Regions from separate parts of the Streptococcus pneumoniae genome, predicted to be linked through region 1. Evidence: predicted binding sites of a transcription regulator. Region 1 holds the regulator's gene; each other region holds the start of a gene.
What was found. Region 1 encodes CtsR, which represses protease genes until heat stress. Its sites were predicted from a motif close to TTGGTCAAAAAAGGTCAAANA; they were not measured.
Positions count from the first base shown of each region.

Region 1 (6,932 bases):
AAGAAAAGAGGAAATCAAAATGAAGAAAACATGGAAAGTGTTTTTAACGCTTGTAACAGCTCTTGTAGCTGTTGTGCTTGTGGCCTGTGGTCAAGGAACTGCTTCTAAAGACAACAAAGAGGCAGAACTTAAGAAGGTTGACTTTATCCTAGACTGGACACCAAATACCAACCACACAGGGCTTTATGTTGCCAAGGAAAAAGGTTATTTCAAAGAAGCTGGAGTGGATGTTGATTTGAAATTGCCACCAGAAGAAAGTTCTTCTGACTTGGTTATCAACGGAAAGGCACCATTTGCAGTGTATTTCCAAGACTACATGGCTAAGAAATTGGAAAAAGGAGCAGGAATCACTGCCGTTGCAGCTATTGTTGAACACAATACATCAGGAATCATCTCTCGTAAATCTGATAATGTAAGCAGTCCAAAAGACTTGGTTGGTAAGAAATATGGGACATGGAATGACCCAACTGAACTTGCTATGTTGAAAACCTTGGTAGAATCTCAAGGTGGAGACTTTGAGAAGGTTGAAAAAGTACCAAATAACGACTCAAACTCAATCACACCGATTGCCAATGGCGTCTTTGATACTGCTTGGATTTACTACGGTTGGGATGGTATCCTTGCTAAATCTCAAGGTGTAGATGCTAACTTCATGTACTTGAAAGACTATGTCAAGGAGTTTGACTACTATTCACCAGTTATCATCGCAAACAACGACTATCTGAAAGATAACAAAGAAGAAGCTCGCAAAGTCATCCAAGCCATCAAAAAAGGCTACCAATATGCCATGGAACATCCAGAAGAAGCTGCAGATATTCTCATCAAGAATGCACCTGAACTCAAGGAAAAACGTGACTTTGTCATCGAATCTCAAAAATACTTGTCAAAAGAATACGCAAGCGACAAGGAAAAATGGGGTCAATTTGACGCAGCTCGCTGGAATGCTTTCTATAAATGGGATAAAGAAAATGGTATCCTTAAAGAAGACTTGACAGACAAAGGCTTCACCAACGAATTTGTGAAATAATGACAGAAATTAGACTAGAGCACGTCAGTTATGCCTATGGTCAGGAGAGGATTTTAGAGGATATCAACCTACAGGTGACTTCAGGCGAAGTGGTTTCCATCCTAGGCCCAAGTGGTGTTGGAAAGACCACCCTCTTTAATCTAATCGCTGGGATTTTAGAAGTTCAGTCAGGGAGAATTGTCCTTGATGGTGAAGAAAATCCCAAGGGGCGCGTGAGTTATATGTTGCAAAAGGATCTGCTCTTGGAGCACAAGACGGTGCTTGGAAATATCATTCTGCCCCTCTTGATTCAAAAGGTGGATAAGGCAGAAGCTATTTCCCGAGCGGATAAAATTCTTGCGACCTTCCAGCTGACAGCTGTAAGAGACAAGTATCCTCATGAACTTAGCGGTGGGATGCGCCAGCGTGTAGCCTTACTCCGGACCTACCTTTTTGGGCACAAGCTCTTTCTCTTAGATGAGGCCTTTAGCGCCTTGGATGAGATGACAAAGATGGAACTCCACGCTTGGTATCTTGAGATTCACAAGCAGTTGCAGCTAACAACCCTGATCATCACGCATAGTATTGAGGAGGCCCTCAATCTCAGCGACCGCATCTATATCTTGAAAAATCGCCCTGGGCAGATTGTTTCAGAAATTAAACTAGATTGGTCTGAAGATGAGGACAAGGAAGTCCAAAAGATTGCCTACAAACGTCAAATCTTGGCAGAATTAGGCTTAGATAAGTAGAAAAATAGGGAGTTGGTGAAGATTATCCTTTACCAGCGCCCTTTTTCTTTTAAAAATGAGAAAATTTCGGTATAATAGTCAAACAAGGTCAAGGTTTAAAGAGAGAGGTGGGTTTGTTATGAGATTTAAAAATACATCGGATCATATTGAGGCCTACATCAAGGCGATTTTAGATCAATCTGGTATCGTGGAGTTGCAACGGAGTCAGTTGGCAGATACCTTTCAGGTTGTTCCTAGTCAGATTAACTACGTGATCAAGACACGCTTTACGGAAAGTAGAGGCTACTTGGTTGAAAGTAAGCGTGGTGGTGGAGGCTACATTCGTATAGGACGAATTGAGTTTTCTAGTCATCATGAAATGCTCCGGGAGCTGCTTTACTCGATTGGTGAGCGAGTCAGTCAAGAAATTTATGAGGATATTCTCCAGCTTTTGGTTGAGCAGGAATTGATGACCAAGCAGGAGATGAATTTGCTAGAATCAGTAGCTTTGGATCGCGTTTTAGGAGAAGAAGCTCCAGTTGTTCGAGCAAACATGCTACGTCAGATCATACAAGAGGTAGATAGAAAAGGGAAGTAAGATGAACTATTCAAAAGCATTGAATGAATGTATCGAAAGTGCCTACATGGTTGCTGGACATTTTGGAGCTCGTTATCTAGAGTCTTGGCACTTGTTGATTGCCATGTCTAATCACAGTTATAGTGTAGCAGGGGCAACTTTAAATGATTATCCGTATGAGCTGGACCGTTTAGAAGAGGTGGCTTTGGAACTGACTGAAACGGACTATAGCCAGGATGAAACTTTTACGGAATTGCCGTTCTCCCGTCGTTTGCAGATTCTTTTTGACGAAGCAGAGTATGTAGCGTCAGTGGTCCATGCTAAGGTGCTAGGGACAGAGCACGTCCTCTATGCGATTTTGCATGATGGCAATGCCTTGGCGACTCGTATCTTGGAGAGGGCTGGTTTTTCTTATGAAGACAAGAAAGATCAGGTCAAGATTGCTGCTCTTCGTCGAAATTTAGAAGAACGGGCAGGCTGGACTCGTGAAGATCTCAAGGCTTTACGCCAACGCCATCGTACAGTAGCTGACAAGCAAAATTCTATGGCCAATATGATGGGCATGCCGCAGACTCCTAGTGGTGGTCTCGAGGACTATACGCATGATTTGACAGAGCAAGCGTGTTCTGGCAAGTTAGAACCAGTCATCGGTCGGGACAAGGAAATCTCACGTATGATTCAAATCTTGAGCCGGAAGACTAAGAACAACCCTGTCTTGGTTGGGGATGCTGGTGTCGGGAAAACAGCTCTGGCGCTTGGTCTTGCTCAGCGTATTGCTAGTGGTGACGTGCCTGCGGAAATGGCTAAGATGCGCGTGTTAGAACTTGATTTGATGAATGTCGTTGCAGGGACACGCTTCCGTGGTGACTTTGAAGAACGCATGAATAATATCATCAAGGATATTGAAGAAGATGGCCAAGTCATCCTCTTTATCGATGAACTCCACACCATCATGGGTTCTGGTAGCGGGATTGATTCGACTCTGGATGCGGCCAATATCTTGAAACCAGCCTTGGCGCGTGGAACTTTGAGAACGGTTGGTGCCACCACTCAGGAAGAATATCAAAAACATATCGAAAAAGATGCGGCTCTTTCTCGTCGTTTCGCTAAAGTGACGATTGAAGAACCAAGTGTGGCAGATAGTATGACTATTTTACAAGGTTTGAAGGCGACTTATGAGAAACATCACCGTGTACAAATCACAGATGAAGCGGTTGAAACAGCGGTTAAGATGGCTCATCGTTATTTAACCAGTCGTCACTTGCCAGACTCTGCTATCGACCTCTTGGACGAAGCAGCAGCAACAGTGCAAAATAAGGTAAAGTATGTAAAAGCAGACGATTCAGATTTGAGTCCAGCTGATAAGGCCCTGATGGATGGCAAGTGGAAACAGGCAGCCCAGCTAATCGCAAAAGAAGAGGAAGTACCTGTCTACAAAGACTTGGTGACAGAGTCTGATATTTTGACCACCTTGAGTCGCTTGTCAGGAATCCCAGTTCAAAAACTGACTCAAACGGATGCTAAGAAGTATCTAAATCTTGAAGCAGAACTCCATAAACGTGTCATCGGTCAAGATCAAGCTGTTTCAAGCATTAGTCGTGCGATTCGCCGTAATCAGTCAGGAATTCGCAGTCACAAGCGTCCGATCGGTTCCTTTATGTTCCTAGGACCCACAGGTGTCGGTAAGACCGAGTTGGCCAAGGCTTTGGCAGAAGTTCTCTTTGATGACGAATCAGCCCTTATCCGCTTTGATATGAGTGAGTATATGGAGAAATTCGCAGCCAGCCGTCTAAATGGAGCTCCTCCAGGCTATGTGGGTTACGAAGAAGGTGGAGAGTTGACAGAGAAGGTTCGCAATAAACCCTATTCCGTTCTCCTCTTTGATGAGGTAGAGAAGGCCCACCCAGATATCTTTAATGTTCTCTTGCAAGTTCTGGATGACGGTGTTTTGACAGATAGCAAGGGACGCAAGGTCGATTTTTCAAATACCATTATCATTATGACATCGAACCTAGGTGCGACTGCCCTTCGTGATGATAAGACTGTTGGTTTTGGGGCTAAGGATATTCGTTTTGACCAGGAAAATATGGAAAAACGCATGTTTGAAGAACTGAAAAAAGCTTATAGACCGGAATTCATCAACCGTATTGATGAGAAGGTGGTCTTCCATAGCCTATCTAGTGACCATATGCAGGAAGTGGTGAAGATTATGGTCAAGCCTTTAGTGGCAAGTTTGGCTGAAAAAGGCATTGACTTGAAATTACAAGCTTCAGCTCTGAAATTGTTAGCAAATCAAGGATATGACCCAGAGATGGGAGCTCGCCCACTTCGCAGAACCCTGCAAACAGAAGTGGAGGACAAGTTGGCAGAACTTCTTCTTAAGGGAGATTTAGTGGCAGGCAGCACACTTAAGATTGGTGTCAAAGCAGGCCAGTTAAAATTTGATATTGCATAAAAGAATAAAAGTATCAGCATCTGACCATAAGTCACAGTGGAGTGAAACTCAATGAAAATCAAAGAGCAAACTAGGCAGCTAGCCGCAGGTTGCTCAAAACACTGGTTTGAGGTTGCAGATAGAGCTGACGTGGTTTGAAGAGATTTTCGAAGAGTATGAAACTAAAACCTATAGCTTCTAAACGATCCGTGGTTTTCACCATTCAACACAAAATTCATATGTTTATTACCCTCCGTCGTATTTGTCTTAGAGCGTGTGTAGTAGAAAAAGAGCAGTCTTATCTGAAATTTTTATTCTTTCAAAAGAGACCTGTTTCTTTTTTGCATGTCAAATCCGTTCTAGCTGGTATTTGAAAAATCAAACTAATATTCAATGAAAATCAAAGAACAAACTAGGCAGCTAGCCACAGGTTGCTCAAAACACTGTTTTTAGATTGTAGATAGAGCTGACGTGGTTTGAAGAGATTTTCGAAGAGTATAAGCTGCAAGATGAATGATTTTCTTGTATTGACGTTGTTGTTGACAAAAAGTAGCGGATAAATGAAATCCATTCCATTATCATAGATGATAGGCTGGTAGGAAATTTTCAAATAGCATACAGGAAATAGATGTATGGAGTTCTGGTAGTAGAAAGGGAGAGAGATGAACATTTTAGTTGCAGATGACGAGGAAATGATTAGAGAAGGAATTGCAGCATTTCTGACAGAAGAGGGTTATCATGTCATTATGGCTAAGGATGGACAAGAGGTCTTGGAAAAATTTCAAGATCTCCCTATCCATCTCATGGTACTGGATTTAATGATGCCTAGGAAGAGTGGTTTTGAAGTGTTAAAAGAAATCAATCAAAAGCACGATATTCCTGTCATCGTCTTGAGTGCTCTGGGAGATGAAACTACTCAGTCACAGGTATTTGATCTCTATGCTGATGATCATGTGACAAAACCTTTTTCTTTGGTACTGCTTGTCAAGCGTATTAAGGCGCTTATCAGACGTTACTACGTCATAGAGGATATTTGGCGATATCAGGATGTAACAGTGGATTTTACCTCTTACAAAGCACATTATAAAAATGAAGAAATTGATCTCAAACCAAAGGAATTACTGGTACTAAAGTGTTTGATTCAGCATAAAAATCAAGTTTTAAGTAGAGAGCAGATATTGGAAGAAATTTCAAAAGATGTAGCTGATTTACCTTGTGATAGGGTCGTTGATGTCTATATTCGTACTCTTCGCAAAAAATTAGCTTTAGATTGTATCGTGACTGTGAAAAATGTTGGGTATAAGATTAGCTTATGATAAAAAATCCTAAATTATTAACCAAGTCTTTTTTAAGAAGTTTTGCAATTCTAGGTGGTGTTGGTCTAGTCATTCATATAGCTATTTATTTGACCTTTCCTTTTTATTATATTCAACTGGAGGGGGAAAAGTTTAATGAGAGCGCAAGAGTGTTTACGGAGTATTTAAAGACTAAGACATCTGATGAAATTCCAAGCTTACTCCAGTCTTATTCAAAGTCCTTGACCATATCTGCTCACCTTAAAAGAGATATTGTAGATAAGCGGCTCCCTCTTGTGCATGACTTGGATATTAAAGATGGAAAGCTATCAAATTATATCGTGATGTTAGATATGTCTGTTAGTACAGCAGATGGTAAACAGGTAACAGTGCAATTTGTTCACGGGGTGGATATCTACAAAGAAGCAAAGAATATTTTGCTTTTGTATCTCCCATATACATTTTTGGTTACAATTGCTTTTTCCTTTGTTTTTTCTTATTTTTATACTAAACGCTTGCTCAATCCTCTTTTTTACATTTCAGAAGTGACTAGTAAAATGCAAGATTTGGATGACAATATTCGTTTTGATGAAAGTAGGAAAGATGAAGTTGGTGAAGTTGGAAAACAGATTAATGGTATGTATGAGCACTTGTTGAAGGTTATTCATGAGTTGGAAAGTCGTAATGAGCAAATTGTAAAATTGCAAAATCAAAAGGTTTCCTTTGTCCGTGGAGCATCACATGAGTTGAAAACCCCTTTAGCCAGTCTTAGAATTATCCTAGAGAATATGCAGCATAATATTGGAGATTACAAAGATCATCCAAAATATATTGCAAAGAGTATAAATAAGATTGACCAGATGAGCCACTTATTAGAAGAAGTACTGGAGTC
Region 1 is NZ_LN831051.1:538,076-545,007, forward strand. Features, by position in the region: gene AT689_RS02900 (ABC transporter substrate-binding protein) at 20-1,027, shown strand; gene AT689_RS02905 (ABC transporter ATP-binding protein) at 1,027-1,755, shown strand; gene AT689_RS02910 (CtsR family transcriptional regulator) at 1,874-2,332, shown strand; gene AT689_RS02915 (ATP-dependent Clp protease ATP-binding subunit) at 2,334-4,766, shown strand; gene rr06 (two-component system response regulator RR06) at 5,408-6,061, shown strand; gene hk06 (two-component system sensor histidine kinase HK06) at 6,058-6,932, shown strand, end outside.

Region 2 (6,932 bases), 820 kb from region 1:
TCTTTGGTTGCAGGTCTAACAAATGGTGAGTTAATCGCTCCAATGACTTACGAAGAGATGATGACGAGCGACTTTTTTGAAGCATGGTTTCAGAAGTTTCTCTTACCAACATTAACCACACCATCGGTTATTATTATGGATAATGCAAGATTCCATAGAATGGGTAAGTTAGAACTTTTATGCGAGGAGTTTGGGCATAAACTTTTACCTCTTCCTCCCTACTCACCTGAGTACAATCCTATTGAGAAAACATGGGCTCATATCAAAAAGCACCTCAAAAAGGTATTACCAAGTTGTTGCAATACCTTTTACGAGGCTCTTTTGTCCTGCTCTTGTTTCAATTGACTATAGCAGATTGAAATAAGATGAGAACAAATCGATTGGGAAAGTAAAATTAATTTCTATAAATGTTTTAGCAATTGTTTCGTACTATTTCAGATTCAGTCTACTATATATCATAATGGACAAAGGGCAAGCTGTCAAGAAATTACAGTTATTTTAGTAAAAAAAGAAGCAGAAAAATTTCATTTTCTACTCCTTTTCTATAGGATTTATTTTTCTTTTTCAGAACTTTTAACTTCAGCTTTTTTGGCAGATTTAATCTGAATGTTTCCCTTGCTAGTCATAACTGCTTTGAGATCTTTTTCGCTTGGATTTTCAAGGTAGTAGTCAGTGATTGTGTCCTCAATATAGTCTTGAATAGTCCGACGAAGTGGGCGTGCTCCCATTTTTGGATCATAACCTAGGTCAACCAACTTTTCCTTGACCTTGTCAGTTACATCCAAACGAATGTTGTTGCTAGAGAGGCGCTTGTTAACATCTGCTAGCATGAGCTCGACAATCTGAAGGAGGTTATCCTTGCTGAGAGCCTTAAATTCGATAATGCCATCAAAACGGTTCATAAACTCTGGGCTAAAGAAGTTACCGAGTTCACCGAGGACAGAATTGGTACGTCCTTCTCTAGCAGCACCAAATCCAACGCTAGCTTCGGTCTTTCCTGTACCTGCATTTGAGGTCATGATAATGATGGCATCCTTGAAGCTAACGGTGCGTCCTTGCCCGTCTGTCAAACGACCATCGTCCAAGACTTGAAGAAACATGTGCATAACATCTGGGTGAGCTTTTTCCACTTCATCGAGAAGGATGAGAGAATATGGATTGTGGCGAACTTTTTCAGTTAATTGACCAGCCTCATCATAGCCAACATAACCTGGAGGAGCGCCGACCAACTTAGCCACACTATGTTTTTCCATGTATTCACTCATATCAAAGCGAATCATACTATCAGCAGAACCAAAAAGTTCGATAGCCAGTTGTTTGGAAAGTTCTGTCTTACCGACACCAGTTGGCCCAACGAAGAGGAAGCTTCCGATTGGGCGGTTAGGGGTACCAAGTCCGACACGATTACGGCGAATAGCCTTGGCAATCTTATCGACTGCATCATCTTGGCCAATAACATGAGACTTGAGATCTTCGGCTAGATGGATGAGTTGAGATTGTTCTTTCTCTTTCAAATCACCAACAGGGATATTGGTTTTCTGCTCGATAATGTGCTCAATAGTTTTCTCGCTGATGATAGGAGTATCCTGGTCTGTGATCTTTTTCTTTTGCATTTCCTTATACTTGGCAATCTGGTCGCGGAAGTAGGCCGCCTTCTCAAAATCTTCTTCTCGTGTAGCTTGAGACTTGAGATTTTCAGCCTCAATCAAGCGCTGATCAATTACTTTAGGATCCACAAAATTCAAGGTCAAGTTCATCTTAGAACCAGCTTCATCTAGGAGGTCAATGGCCTTGTCAGGCAAGAAGCGATCTTGGATGTAGCGATTGGAAAGAGTTGCAGCTGCTTCAATCGCAGCATCGGTATATTGAACGTGGTGGTAATCTTCGTATTTCTTTTGAATCCCTTTGAGAATAGTGATTGTTTCATCCACCGTTGGTTCATCGACTTTAACAGGCTGCATACGACGCTCGAGGGCAGCATCCTTTTCAATGATACGGTATTCATTGAGGGTAGTAGCACCGACTAGTTGCAGTTCTCCACGAGCAAGGGCTGGCTTGAGGATATTTCCTGCGTCCATATTACCATCACTCGCAGAACCAGCACCAACAATTTCATGGATTTCATCGATAAAGAGGATGATGTCTTCACGTTTGCGAATTTCTTCCATGAGTTTTTGCATGCGTTCTTCAAATTGTCCTCGAATCCCCGTTCCTTGAACTAAGCTAACCACATCCAGACGGATGACTTGTTTACCTTGGAGTTTATGTGGCACATCGCCATCGACAATTTTCTGAGCTAGACCTTCGACAACGGCCGTTTTTCCGACACCAGGTTCACCGATAAGGACAGGATTATTCTTCGTTCTACGATTGAGAATCTCGATGACACGGATAATCTCATCGTCGCGCCCAATAACGGGGTCAATGTCTCCACGACGGGCAATTTCAGTTACATTAATACCAAATTCTTCCAGCAGGCCTTTTTCTTGGCTAGGTGGCGGAGTTTGAGCAGATCCACGATTTTGGGAACCATAACCGCCGTTTCCACCGTAACCTCCACCTGATTGGGTTGGGGGAATAGGAGGAGTATTGCTAGAAGGTCTGAAATTGTTTAGATCATTGAAGAAATCACCAAAGGGATCGAAGTCACGATTGTTCAGATCCGTCATACCTTTGAAGAGGCTATTGTTAGGATCTGTTTTGATAATCTTATAGCAGTTTTGACAGAGGTCAATTTGTTTTTGTTTTCCATTGAGATTGGTGTAAAGATGAATTGTTGAGTCGTTAATTTTACAGTTTTGACAAAGCATACATCTACCTCATTTCTTTCTTTAGCCTGACTTGTTTAAAGGTCAAAAATAGTCAAATTCTATACTCTCATTATAACAGGATTGGGGTGTAAAGCAAGTAAAAAGATTGAAGCTTTGAGAAGTTGTTACAATGAAAATTTTTGTGAATTTGGACTATAAAAAAATCCTATTTGTGAGACAAAAAGGATTTTACTTAGACATGCAGGGACAATCCCAGCTTGTTTTAGATTAGTAGAGAAGTTCGTAAATTTCCATTGCGATTAAGTCAATGCTATCAAACGTATACGTTTCGCGATCTTCTACGTCACGAAGGGTAAAGATTGGGCCGTTTTCTTCGTCGTGGCTGTACGCAACTTCTGCAACAACAACTCCTTCGCGTTCAAAATTACGTTTTAAATTTCCGCCATCGTTTGCCATTGCTTCAAGGCGGTTGATGATTCTAACCAAATGTGATTCCATTTTGATTCTCCTTCATTTCTTATCGTTACTATTTTACCATAAAGGAGGCCAACTTGACTAGAAAAAACTAAGATTTCTCGCTAATTCTGCTAGTTTAAAGATTTTTAAATAAATTGGATAAAAAATTTAAATTTTAATTCAAAACATGTTATAATCATACAGTATTCTATTTTAGAAAGCAGTGTGACTATGAATTTTTCTTTTTTACCTAAGTATTTACCTTATTTTAACTATGGGGCTGTTGTGACGATTCTTATTTCTATCTGTGTTATCTTTTTGGGAACTATTTTGGGTGTTGTCTTGGCTTTTGGGCAACGTTCAAAGTTTAAACCGCTTGTTTGGTTGGCCAACTTGTACGTTTGGATTTTCCGTGGGACACCGATGATGGTTCAAATTATGATTGCCTTTGCTCTTATGCATATCAATGCTCCGACTATTCAGATTGGAATTTTAGGTGTTGATTTTTCGCGTCTGATTCCAGGGATTTTGATTATCTCTATGAATAGTGGTGCTTATGTTTCGGAGACTGTTCGTGCCGGAATCAATGCGGTTCCAAAAGGTCAGCTAGAGGCGGCTTATTCGCTAGGGATTCGTCCTAAAAATGCGATGCGTTATGTGATTTTGCCACAAGCAATCAAAAATATCTTGCCAGCATTGGGGAACGAATTTATCACCATTATCAAGGACAGCTCCCTCTTATCAGCTATTGGGGTCATGGAGTTGTGGAATGGGGCTACAACAGTTTCTACAACAACCTATCTACCTTTAACACCGCTTTTATTTGCAGCATTTTATTACTTGATTATGACCTCTATTCTGACAGTAGCCTTGAAAGCTTTTGAAAAACATATGGGACAAGGAGATAAGAAATAATGACAGAAACCTTGATAAAAATTGAAAATTTACATAAATCTTTTGGAAAGAATGAAGTATTGAAGGGAATCAACCTCGAGATTAAAAGAGGAGAAGTTGTCGTTATCATCGGTCCTTCAGGGAGTGGGAAATCTACCTTGCTTCGCTCTATGAATTTGTTGGAGGAAGCAACCAAGGGGAAGGTTATCTTTGAGGGAGTCGATATTACGGACAAGAAGAATGACTTGTTTGCCATGCGTGAGAAGATGGGCATGGTTTTCCAACAATTTAACCTCTTTCCTAATATGACTGTGATTGAAAATATTACCTTGTCACCTATCAAGACCAAAGGTGAAAGCAGGGAAGTTGCTGAGAAGAGAGCCCAAGAGCTTTTGGAAAAAGTTGGTTTGCCAGATAAGGCAGACGCTTATCCACAGAGTCTGTCGGGTGGGCAGCAACAACGGATTGCCATCGCGCGTGGGTTGGCTATGGAACCAGATGTTTTGCTCTTTGACGAACCAACTTCAGCCTTGGATCCTGAAATGGTAGGTGAGGTATTGGCTGTTATGCAAGACCTTGCCAAGTCAGGGATGACTATGGTTATCGTAACACATGAGATGGGATTTGCCCGTGAGGTGGCAGATCGTGTTATCTTTATGGCAGACGGTGTGGTTGTTGAAGATGGGACACCTGAGCAGATTTTTGAACAAACCCAAGAACAACGGACTAAAGATTTCTTGAGTAAGGTTTTATAATCTATTTTAAAATTTCAAGACAAGATTAGTGAAAAGTTCAACCAGAGCTTTTTCTTATAGTTTGAAACTATAGGATAACCTAGGAAAGAAGTGTTAGAGGGCACTAGCAGTTTTTGGTATAATGGAAGATATTTGAAAGAAAAGAGAAGTGATATGACACAGATTATTGATGGGAAAGCTTTAGCGGCCAAATTGCAGGGGCAGTTGGCTGAAAAGACTGCAAAATTAAAGGAAGAAACAGCTCTAGTGCCTGGTTTGGTAGTGATTTTGGTTGGGGATAATCCAGCCAGCCAAGTCTACGTTCGCAACAAGGAGAGGTCAGCTCTTGCGGCTGGTTCCCGTAGCGAAGTAGTGCGAGTTCCAGAGACCATTACTCAAGAGGAATTGTTAGACCTGATTGCTAAATATAATCAGGATCCAGCTTGGCATGGGATTTTGGTCCAGTTGCCATTACCAAAACATATCGATGAAGAGGCGGTTTTATTAGCCATTGACCCAGAAAAGGATGTGGATGGTTTCCATCCCCTAAACATGGGACGTCTTTGGTCTGGACATCCAGTCATGATTCCCTCGACACCTGCAGGAATTATGGAAATGTTTCATGAATATGGGATTGACTTGGAAGGTAAAAATGCGGTCGTAATCGGTCGTTCAAATATCGTTGGAAAACCTATGGCTCAGCTTCTTTTGGCTAAAAATGCGACAGTAACCTTGGCCCACTCACGAACTCATAATCTTGCCAAGGTGGCTGCTAAAGCAGATATTCTTGTAGTCGCAATCGGCCGCGCCAAGTTTGTGACTGCTGACTTTGTCAAACCAGGTGCGGTTGTCATTGACGTTGGGATGAACCGAGATGAAAATGGGAAGCTCTGTGGAGATGTTGATTATGAGGCAGTTGCACCACTTGCTAGCCATATCACGCCAGTCCCTGGAGGTGTCGGTCCTATGACCATTACCATGCTGATGGAGCAAACTTATCAAGCAGCACTTCGGACATTGGATAGAAAATAAGAGAAACATTCGATTAATAGAGTGTATTTTCTATAGCTATATCTAAAATGGCAGAAATGAATATTAAATTTTAGATATAAGATTACAAAAGGAGGTCTGCGTCTCCTTTTTGTTGTATAATAAAAGTGAGAGGGAAAAAGGATGAAAGTGATTAATCAAACCTTACTAGAAAAAGTTATTATTGAACGTTCTCGTTCAAGTCATAAAGGAGATTATGGTCGTCTGCTGCTGCTTGGTGGTACTTATCCTTATGGAGGTGCCATCATCATGGCTGCTTTAGCAGCTGTAAAAAGCGGTGCAGGATTGGTGACCGTTGGAACGGACAGGGAAAATATCCCGGCTCTGCACAGCCATTTACCTGAGCCTATGGCCTTTTCTCTTCAAGACCAGCAATTGTTAAAAGAGCAATTGGAGAAGGCAGAAGTTATCTTGCTGGGGCCTGGTTTACGAGACGATGCTTCTGGAGAAAATCTAGTAAAACAGGTCTTTGTTAATTTAAGCCAAAATCAGATTTTGATTGTAGACGGAGGTGCCTTGACCATTCTTGCTAGGACAAGTTTGTCATTTCCCTCAAGCCAGCTTATCCTAACTCCTCACCAAAAAGAATGGGAAAAATTATCTGGAATTACGATTGAAAAGCAAAAGGAAGATGCAACGGCTAGTGTTCTGACTTCCTTCCCTCAAGGAACAATTTTGGTGGAGAAAGGCCCAGCTACTCGTATTTGGGAAGTTGGCCAATCTGATTATTACCAGTTACAGGTTGGTGGTCCTTATCAGGCGACTGGGGGAATGGGAGATACTCTGGCTGGGATGATCGCAGGATTTGTAGGCCAATTCCGACAGGCCAGTCTCTACGAGCGTGTGGCAGTAGCGACCCATCTTCATTCAGCCATAGCCCAAGAACTATCTCAAGAAAATTATGTGGTCTTACCGACGGAAATCAGCAGGTATCTTCCCAAAATAATGAAAATTATTTGTCAACAAGATAGGGTAAGCAAAGATAAACTTGTTTAAAATAGACAGATAAATCTACTTCCTTCTCTTA
Region 2 is NZ_LN831051.1:1,827,874-1,834,805, reverse strand. Features, by position in the region: partial or broken gene AT689_RS12045 (IS630 family transposase) at 1-345, shown strand, start outside; gene AT689_RS09720 (ATP-dependent Clp protease ATP-binding subunit) at 552-2,810, opposite strand; gene AT689_RS09715 (YkuJ family protein) at 3,039-3,269, opposite strand; gene AT689_RS09710 (amino acid ABC transporter permease) at 3,459-4,142, shown strand; gene AT689_RS09705 (amino acid ABC transporter ATP-binding protein) at 4,142-4,876, shown strand; gene AT689_RS09700 (bifunctional methylenetetrahydrofolate dehydrogenase/methenyltetrahydrofolate cyclohydrolase) at 5,030-5,887, shown strand; gene AT689_RS09695 (NAD(P)H-hydrate dehydratase) at 6,029-6,901, shown strand.
Region 2: AT689_RS09720 (ATP-dependent Clp protease ATP-binding subunit) is a predicted target of CtsR. The motif match lies at 2,849-2,869, and genes of this name have one in related genera.

Region 3 (6,932 bases), 750 kb from region 1:
CTAAGAAGAGAATTTTAGGTTCCGTAGCAAGGGCACGAACAATTTCCAAACGACGTTGTTGTCCGTAGGAAAGATTTTTAGCAAGAGTCTCTGCATCACCATCTAAATCAAAGATTTTCAACAATTCCAAAGCTTTAGCCTTTAATTCTTTTTCACTCTTGTAAAAAGCTGGTAAGCGTAAGAAACTAGTAAAAACATGCTGTTTGTGATGGTTTCCAAAAGCAATCAAAACATTATCTAAAACTGTTAAATCTTTAAAGAGACGGATATTTTGGAAAGTACGTCCAAGTCCCAAAGAGGCAATCTTATAAGGTGATTTCCCATTCAAAAGGTGACCATCTAGGGTTACTGTTCCCTCGCTTGGTTCATAAACACCGGTCAAAAGGTTGAAAAGGGTGGTTTTCCCAGCTCCGTTTGGACCGATTAATCCAACCAGTTCCCCTTCGTTCAATTCAAGAGTCACATCTCCAACAGCTGTTAGACCACCAAAATGTTTGGTTAACTGTTTTACTTCAAGTAATGCCATTAGTTTTGTTCCTCCTTCTTAGATTTTTTAAAGAAACGTGATAGGCTCAGTTCCCACGTTCCAAGGAGTCCACCTGGTCTGAAAATCATTACCAATACCAAGGCCAAAGCGTAAATAATCATACGCACACTAGCAACATCTTGGAGAAGCATATTTAAAATTCCCAGAACAATAGCCGAAACAATCGCACCTGTAATGGAACCGAGTCCACCAAATACAACAATAATCAAAACGTTGATTGAGTTGATGAAGGTGTAATCTTTCGGTACAACAGACCCGATAAATCCTGCCTGAAGTGACCCAGCAATACTTGCAGTAATGGCACCAAAGACAAAAGCGATGATTTTAATTTTAGTCGTATTAACCCCAACTGACTCAGCAGCGATTTCATCTTCACGAACAGAGAGGGTTGAACGACCAATTGGGCTACGCAAGAAGTTCAAGGTTGCAATGGTTGTAATCACGACAAAGAAGTAAACCATTTGCCAAGTTGTAAAGTTAGGAATCCCTAAAATACCTGCCGCACCATTTGTAAGGCTTCCACCATTGATGATAAAGATACGGATAATTTCAGAAACACCTAGAGTTGCTACCGCAAGATAGTCCCCCTTCAAGCGCAAGGTTGGAATGCCGACAAGTAAGGCAACTGCTCCTGAAAGCAAAGCCCCTACAAGCATAGCTCCAAAGAAGGCACCGTAGGTTGGTGATTTAGAACCAATAATAGCTGCTGCATAGGCACCAATCGCCATGAAACCAGCATGACCAAGTGAAAATTGTCCTGAAAAACCAACGATTAAGTTGAGACCAACAGCCAAAATAATATTAATTCCAATTTGTTGTAAAATCTGTACATAGAATAGATTAAGTACTCCGACTGAAACCAGTACACTAATCAAGCTATAGCCAGCTAACAAAAGGAGTAACCATAGAATATTAACTTTTAAATTTTCCTTCATCGTTTACACCTTCTCTTTCACATTCTTACCAAGGATACCAGCTGGGCGGACAATCAAGATCAACAACAAGATTCCATAAACAATGGCATCACGGAAATCTGACATCCCAAAGGCAGTCGCAAAGGTTTCCAATAGACCAATCACAAAGCCACCAAGAGCCGCACCAGGAATAATTCCGATACCACCAAGTACTGCGGCAACGAAAGATTTAAGACCTGGAGTAACCCCCATCAAAGGCTCAAGAGAGTTATAATAAAGAGCAATCAGAACACCAGCCGCACCCGCAAGAGCAGAACCCAAAGCGAAGGTAAAGCTAATCGTACGGTTTACATTGATCCCCATCAATTGCGCCGCGTCGCTATCTACTGATACTGCACGCATGGCTTTCCCCATCTTAGTCTTTTGGACAATGACTTGTAACAAAATCATCAAAATCAAGGAAATGCCCAAAATCATTAACTGCACATTTGTTAAGCTAATTGGTCCCAAATCATATCGAACTGTTTGAATCGCTTGAGGGAAGGCACGGGTATTGGCACCAACCAGATAGACCATTCCATACTCCAATAGGAAAGAAACCCCAATAGCCGTAATCAAAACAGCAATACGAGTAGAGTGGCGCAAAGGTCGGTAAGCAAGAAACTCAATCACGACACCAAGAATAGCTGTCGCTAGCATAGCTACAATAAGCGCTACAAAGAAATTCATTTGGAAAGAATTGATCAAGAAATAACCGATAAAGGCTCCCATCATATAAATATCACCATGGGCGAAGTTGATGAGCTTGATAATTCCGTAAACCATGGTATATCCTAGGGCTAACAGCGCGTAAACACTACCTAGAATCAAACCATTTACGAGTTGTTGGAGCATAAGATTCACTCTTTCTATTTATAATTCCGAGGGGTTTCCCTCACTTTTTGATAGGTTCTTATACTCAATGAAAATCAAAGAGCAAACTAGGAAACTAGCCGCAGGTTGCTCAAAGCACTGCTTTGAGGTTGTAGATAAGACTGACGAAGTCAGTCACATATATAATCCAAGGCGACGTTGACGCAGTTTGAAGAGATTTTCGAAGAGTATTAAATATCGAAACAGGGAGTGAGTCAAAGGCTCATTCCCTATTTCAACATTTTTCTATTATGGTTTTACAACTTCTGCTACTTCAACTTTACCATTGTTCATGGTCATCATGTAAGCAGTTTTGACTGTGTTGTGGTCTGCATCGAAGCTTGTTTGACCAGTTACACCTTCAAAATCTTTTGTTTTAGCAAGGTTATCCTTGATTTCACCTGAATTTTTAGCACCTTTTGCTGCGTTTGCTACAAGGTGAACTGAATCATAAGCCAAGGCTGCAAATGTTGAAGGCTCTTCATTGTACTTAGCACGGTAAGCGTCAAGGAAGGCTTTAGCTTTAGCTGAAACTTCTACAGTAGTTGAGAAGCCTGAGATAAAGTAGATGTTTGATGCTTTTTCAGCAGTTGCTTGTTGTACAAACTCCTCACCGTTGAATCCATCACCACCAACGATTGGTTTGTCAATTCCCATGCCACGCGCTTGGTTTACAATCTTACCAGCCTCATTATAGTAACCAGGAACAACGATAGCATCAAAGTCTTTCCCTTTCATTTTTGTAAGGGCTGCTTGGAAGTCTGTGTCACCTGCTACGAAAGTTTCATCTGCAACGATTTCACCCTTGTATGACTCGCGGAAAGATTTTGCAATCCCTTTAGCATAGTCACTGGCATTGTCAGTGTAAAGAACAACTTTCTTAGCATTTAATTTTTCAGAAACATAGTTTGAGATAATTTTTCCTTGGAAGCTATCTTGGAAAGTTCCAATAAAGAGGTAATCTTGACCTTTAGTCAATCCATCTTGAGTCGCACTTGGTGAGATCAATGGAACACCTGCTTTTGTAGCGTTCGCTACCGCAGCTGCAGTCGCACCAGATGTCGCAGGTCCTACGACTGCTGATACTTTAGATTGGGTTACAAGGTTAGTTGTAACTGAAGCAGCCTCAGCTGTTTCAGACTTATTATCTTTATCGACTACTTCGATTTGTTTTCCATCGATACCACCTGCGGCATTGATTTCATCAACAGCCAATTGGGCACCTTTTTGTTCAGCTGTTCCGTATGCAGCTAAAGAACCTGATTCTTCAAAGTTAAACCCGATTTTAATTGTCTTTTCCTCTACTGAGTTACCAGCAGTGTTGACTGCTCCAGACTTCACTTCTCCACAGGCTGCAAGAAGTGCTACACTTGCAAGCGCCACAAACGATAGGGCAAATTTTTTCTTCATCTTTTTGTCTCCTTATTTCTTAAATAGTCTGTTAAGAATATACCGAATTATCAGAAAATTGTCAATGTTTTCCTTGAACTTTTTCGATGATAACGTTTTCCTATCGATAAAGATTGCCCACAAAGGGTGTTTCCAACTCTTGGATATGACAAACCCTAACTTTTTTAATAAATTTTTCCTTGCTCAAGCGTCCGACCAATTGCTCCACTTCTTGAGTTGGAACATAGAGTTGTAAGTAACGATGTTTCTTGGAATGATAGGTAATATCTCCATAATCCTGCAGTTTTTTGGCATCACGATTATAGTAAAGATAGATAATCAAGCCAGAGCGATTGACTTTTTCAAACATGATAAATCCTCTTTCTAAGAAATCTCTCCCTATTATACCAAAAAAAGCAAACCCAGTCGAGTTTGCCTTCTATCATCATTAGTTCAATGAATTGTTGGCCATAATTTCATCAATAAAGCCATATTCAAGTGTTTCATGGGCGCTCATCCAGTTATCACGTTCTGCATCTGCATGGACTTTTTCCATTGACTGACCTGAATTTTCAGCCAAGATTTTTTCCAAGGTATTACGAGTTTTGAGCAAGTGTTCTGCAGCGATACTCATATCAGTTTGTTGGGTACCACCACCTGTACCGCCCATTGGTTGGTGAATCATGTATTCAGCATTTGGAAGCATGAAACGTTTGCCTTTTGCTCCACTTGATGCGATGACAGTCCCCATAGATGCAGCCATTCCCATAACAATGGTTTGGACATCTGCCTTGATAAAGTTCATGGTATCTACGATTGCCAAACCAGCTGAAACAGAACCACCTGGTGTATTGACATAAAGGTAAATATCTTTTGTACTATCTTGGGCATCCAAGAAAAGCAATTGGGCAATAACAGAGTTAGCCATATTGTCTTCAACCGGACCTGTCAGCATAATGATGCGGTCTTTGAGAAGACGTGAGTAAATATCGTAAGAACGTTCTCCACGGCTTGTTTGTTCAATAACTACAGGAATCATTCATTTCTCCTTTTGAGTTTTAATTTTGTTGGTCAAATGACTGAAGATAAGACTATTATAATATCTTGGTCAAAAAAGGTCAAATTTTTGCTCTGCTTTCATTAGACAGAAACAAAAACCCAACCTCCTTTCGTGACTGGAAATACTTTTCCAAGTCATTCTTCTTTTCGATCTTATTTTGTACCGAACAAGCGGTCTCCAGCATCTCCAAGACCTGGAACGATATAACCGTGTTCGTTCAAACGTTCATCCAAGGCTGCTGTAAAGATTTCTACATCTGGATGAGCTTCTTGAAGGGCTTTTACACCCTCTGGAGCAGATACAAGGCAGACAAATTTGATATTTGATGCGCCACGTTTTTTAAGAGAATCAACAGCCAAGATTGCTGAGCCACCTGTTGCCAACATTGGGTCTACTACAAAAATTTGACGTTGGTCAATGTCCTCAGGCAATTTCACCAAGTATTCAACTGGTTGAAGTGTTTCTTCATCACGGTACATACCGATGTGGCCAACTTTAGCAGCTGGAACCAAGCTCAAGAGACCATCAACCATCCCGATACCTGCACGCAAGATTGGGACGATGGCCAATTTCTTACCTGCCAATTGTTTTTGAACTGTTTTTGTAATTGGTGTTTCGATTTCCACATCTTCTAGTGGAAGATCACGAAGTACTTCATACCCCATCAACATTGCAATCTCATCTACTAGCTCACGAAAAGCTTTTGTAGAAGTATCTGTACGACGCAAGATTGACAATTTGTGTTGAATCAGTGGGTGATTAATAACTTCAATTTTTCCCATTTTTGGAATTCCTTCTTTCAATTTATTCTTCTCATTATACCAAAAAACGGTTTAAAAATCTTTCTAAACCATTTATTTTTGATAATTTTTACATTAGATCAGCCTCTTTAAGAGCTGTCTGTACTGTCTCAAGTGGTAAATGGGTCAATTCTGTCCCTTTTTCTTGATAAAGGTATTGGGCGTAGTCGTCCATTCGGTACTGGTTGATATAAACCACGCGCTTGCAGCCGACCTGAAGCAATTGTTTTGTACAGTTGAGACAAGGAAAATGGGTTACATAGGCTGTAAAGCCTTTGGGAACACCACGCTCAGCACCTTGAAGGATAGCATTGACCTCAGCGTGAAGGGTGCGAACACAGTGGCCTTCAATGACCAAACATTCGTGATCAATACAATGCTCAGTCCCTGACACCGAACCATTGTAACCAGTGGAAATAACCTTATTATCTTTTACCAGAATCGCGCCCACTTTAGCACGTTTACAAGTGGAACGATTCGCAATTAGTAGGGCTTGGGCTGCAAAATACTCATCCCAGGCCAGTCTTTTTTCAGTCATCTCTTTTCTCCTTTTTCTCTATTTTTTAAAAAATGGTAAACCTAAATCTGCAATCTTTTCAGCTGGTACCTTCATGCCATCCTTGATCCATTTTAGAAGGACAGAGACGATGGCTGAGCTCCAGAAGGAATGAAGATAAGAGCTGACACCTTTTGATTTCCCATGGTATTTTTCTAGAAATTCCTGCATGGCTTGGACAAAGATTTTTTCCAGATGGTAATCCAAGGCCAATTGAATTACTCTAGCTTCCTTTCTGGCCTCCCGGAAAAGGTGAACCCAAACCAAATAAAGGTCTGTCTTTAAATCGTAATGATGCAGCTGTTCCATAATATTGTGGACAGTTCGTTTAAAGACGCTCTCTAAAATTTCCTCTTTGGAGTCATAATTGCGATAAAAGGCCGCACGCGAAACACCTGCACGTTTGACCAATTCAGAAATACTAATCTTGGTCAGCTCCTTTTTTTCCAAGAGTTGCAAGAGAGCTGTTTCAATGGCTTCTCTGGTTAATAAATTGGATTCTTGATTTGATTTTCTGAGATTTTCAAGAGACTTTTCAGAGATTCTACGTTCAGACATAACATTTTCTTTCTACTTGTCACAACAGACGGATGATGCTTTTGTTTCAAGAGTTTTCATGATATAATTGTAAAAAAAGACAGAACCTTTGTCAATGTATAACTGACAAAGATGGAGAATTTCTATGACTTGGAAGATTATTGCTGACTCTGGTTGTGATTATCGTCAACTGCCAACACCAGCTATTAACACAACC
Region 3 is NZ_LN831051.1:1,894,250-1,901,181, forward strand. Features, by position in the region: gene AT689_RS10050 (ABC transporter ATP-binding protein) at 1-526, opposite strand, end outside; gene AT689_RS10055 (branched-chain amino acid ABC transporter permease) at 526-1,482, opposite strand; gene AT689_RS10060 (branched-chain amino acid ABC transporter permease) at 1,486-2,355, opposite strand; gene AT689_RS10065 (ABC transporter substrate-binding protein) at 2,623-3,783, opposite strand; gene AT689_RS10070 (YlbG family protein) at 3,884-4,132, opposite strand; gene clpP (ATP-dependent Clp protease proteolytic subunit ClpP) at 4,211-4,801, opposite strand; gene upp (uracil phosphoribosyltransferase) at 4,975-5,604, opposite strand; gene AT689_RS10085 (deoxycytidylate deaminase) at 5,693-6,160, opposite strand; gene AT689_RS10090 (TetR/AcrR family transcriptional regulator) at 6,179-6,736, opposite strand; gene AT689_RS10095 (DegV family protein) at 6,861-6,932, shown strand, end outside.
Region 3: clpP (ATP-dependent Clp protease proteolytic subunit ClpP) is a predicted target of CtsR. The motif match lies at 4,867-4,887, and genes of this name have one in related genera.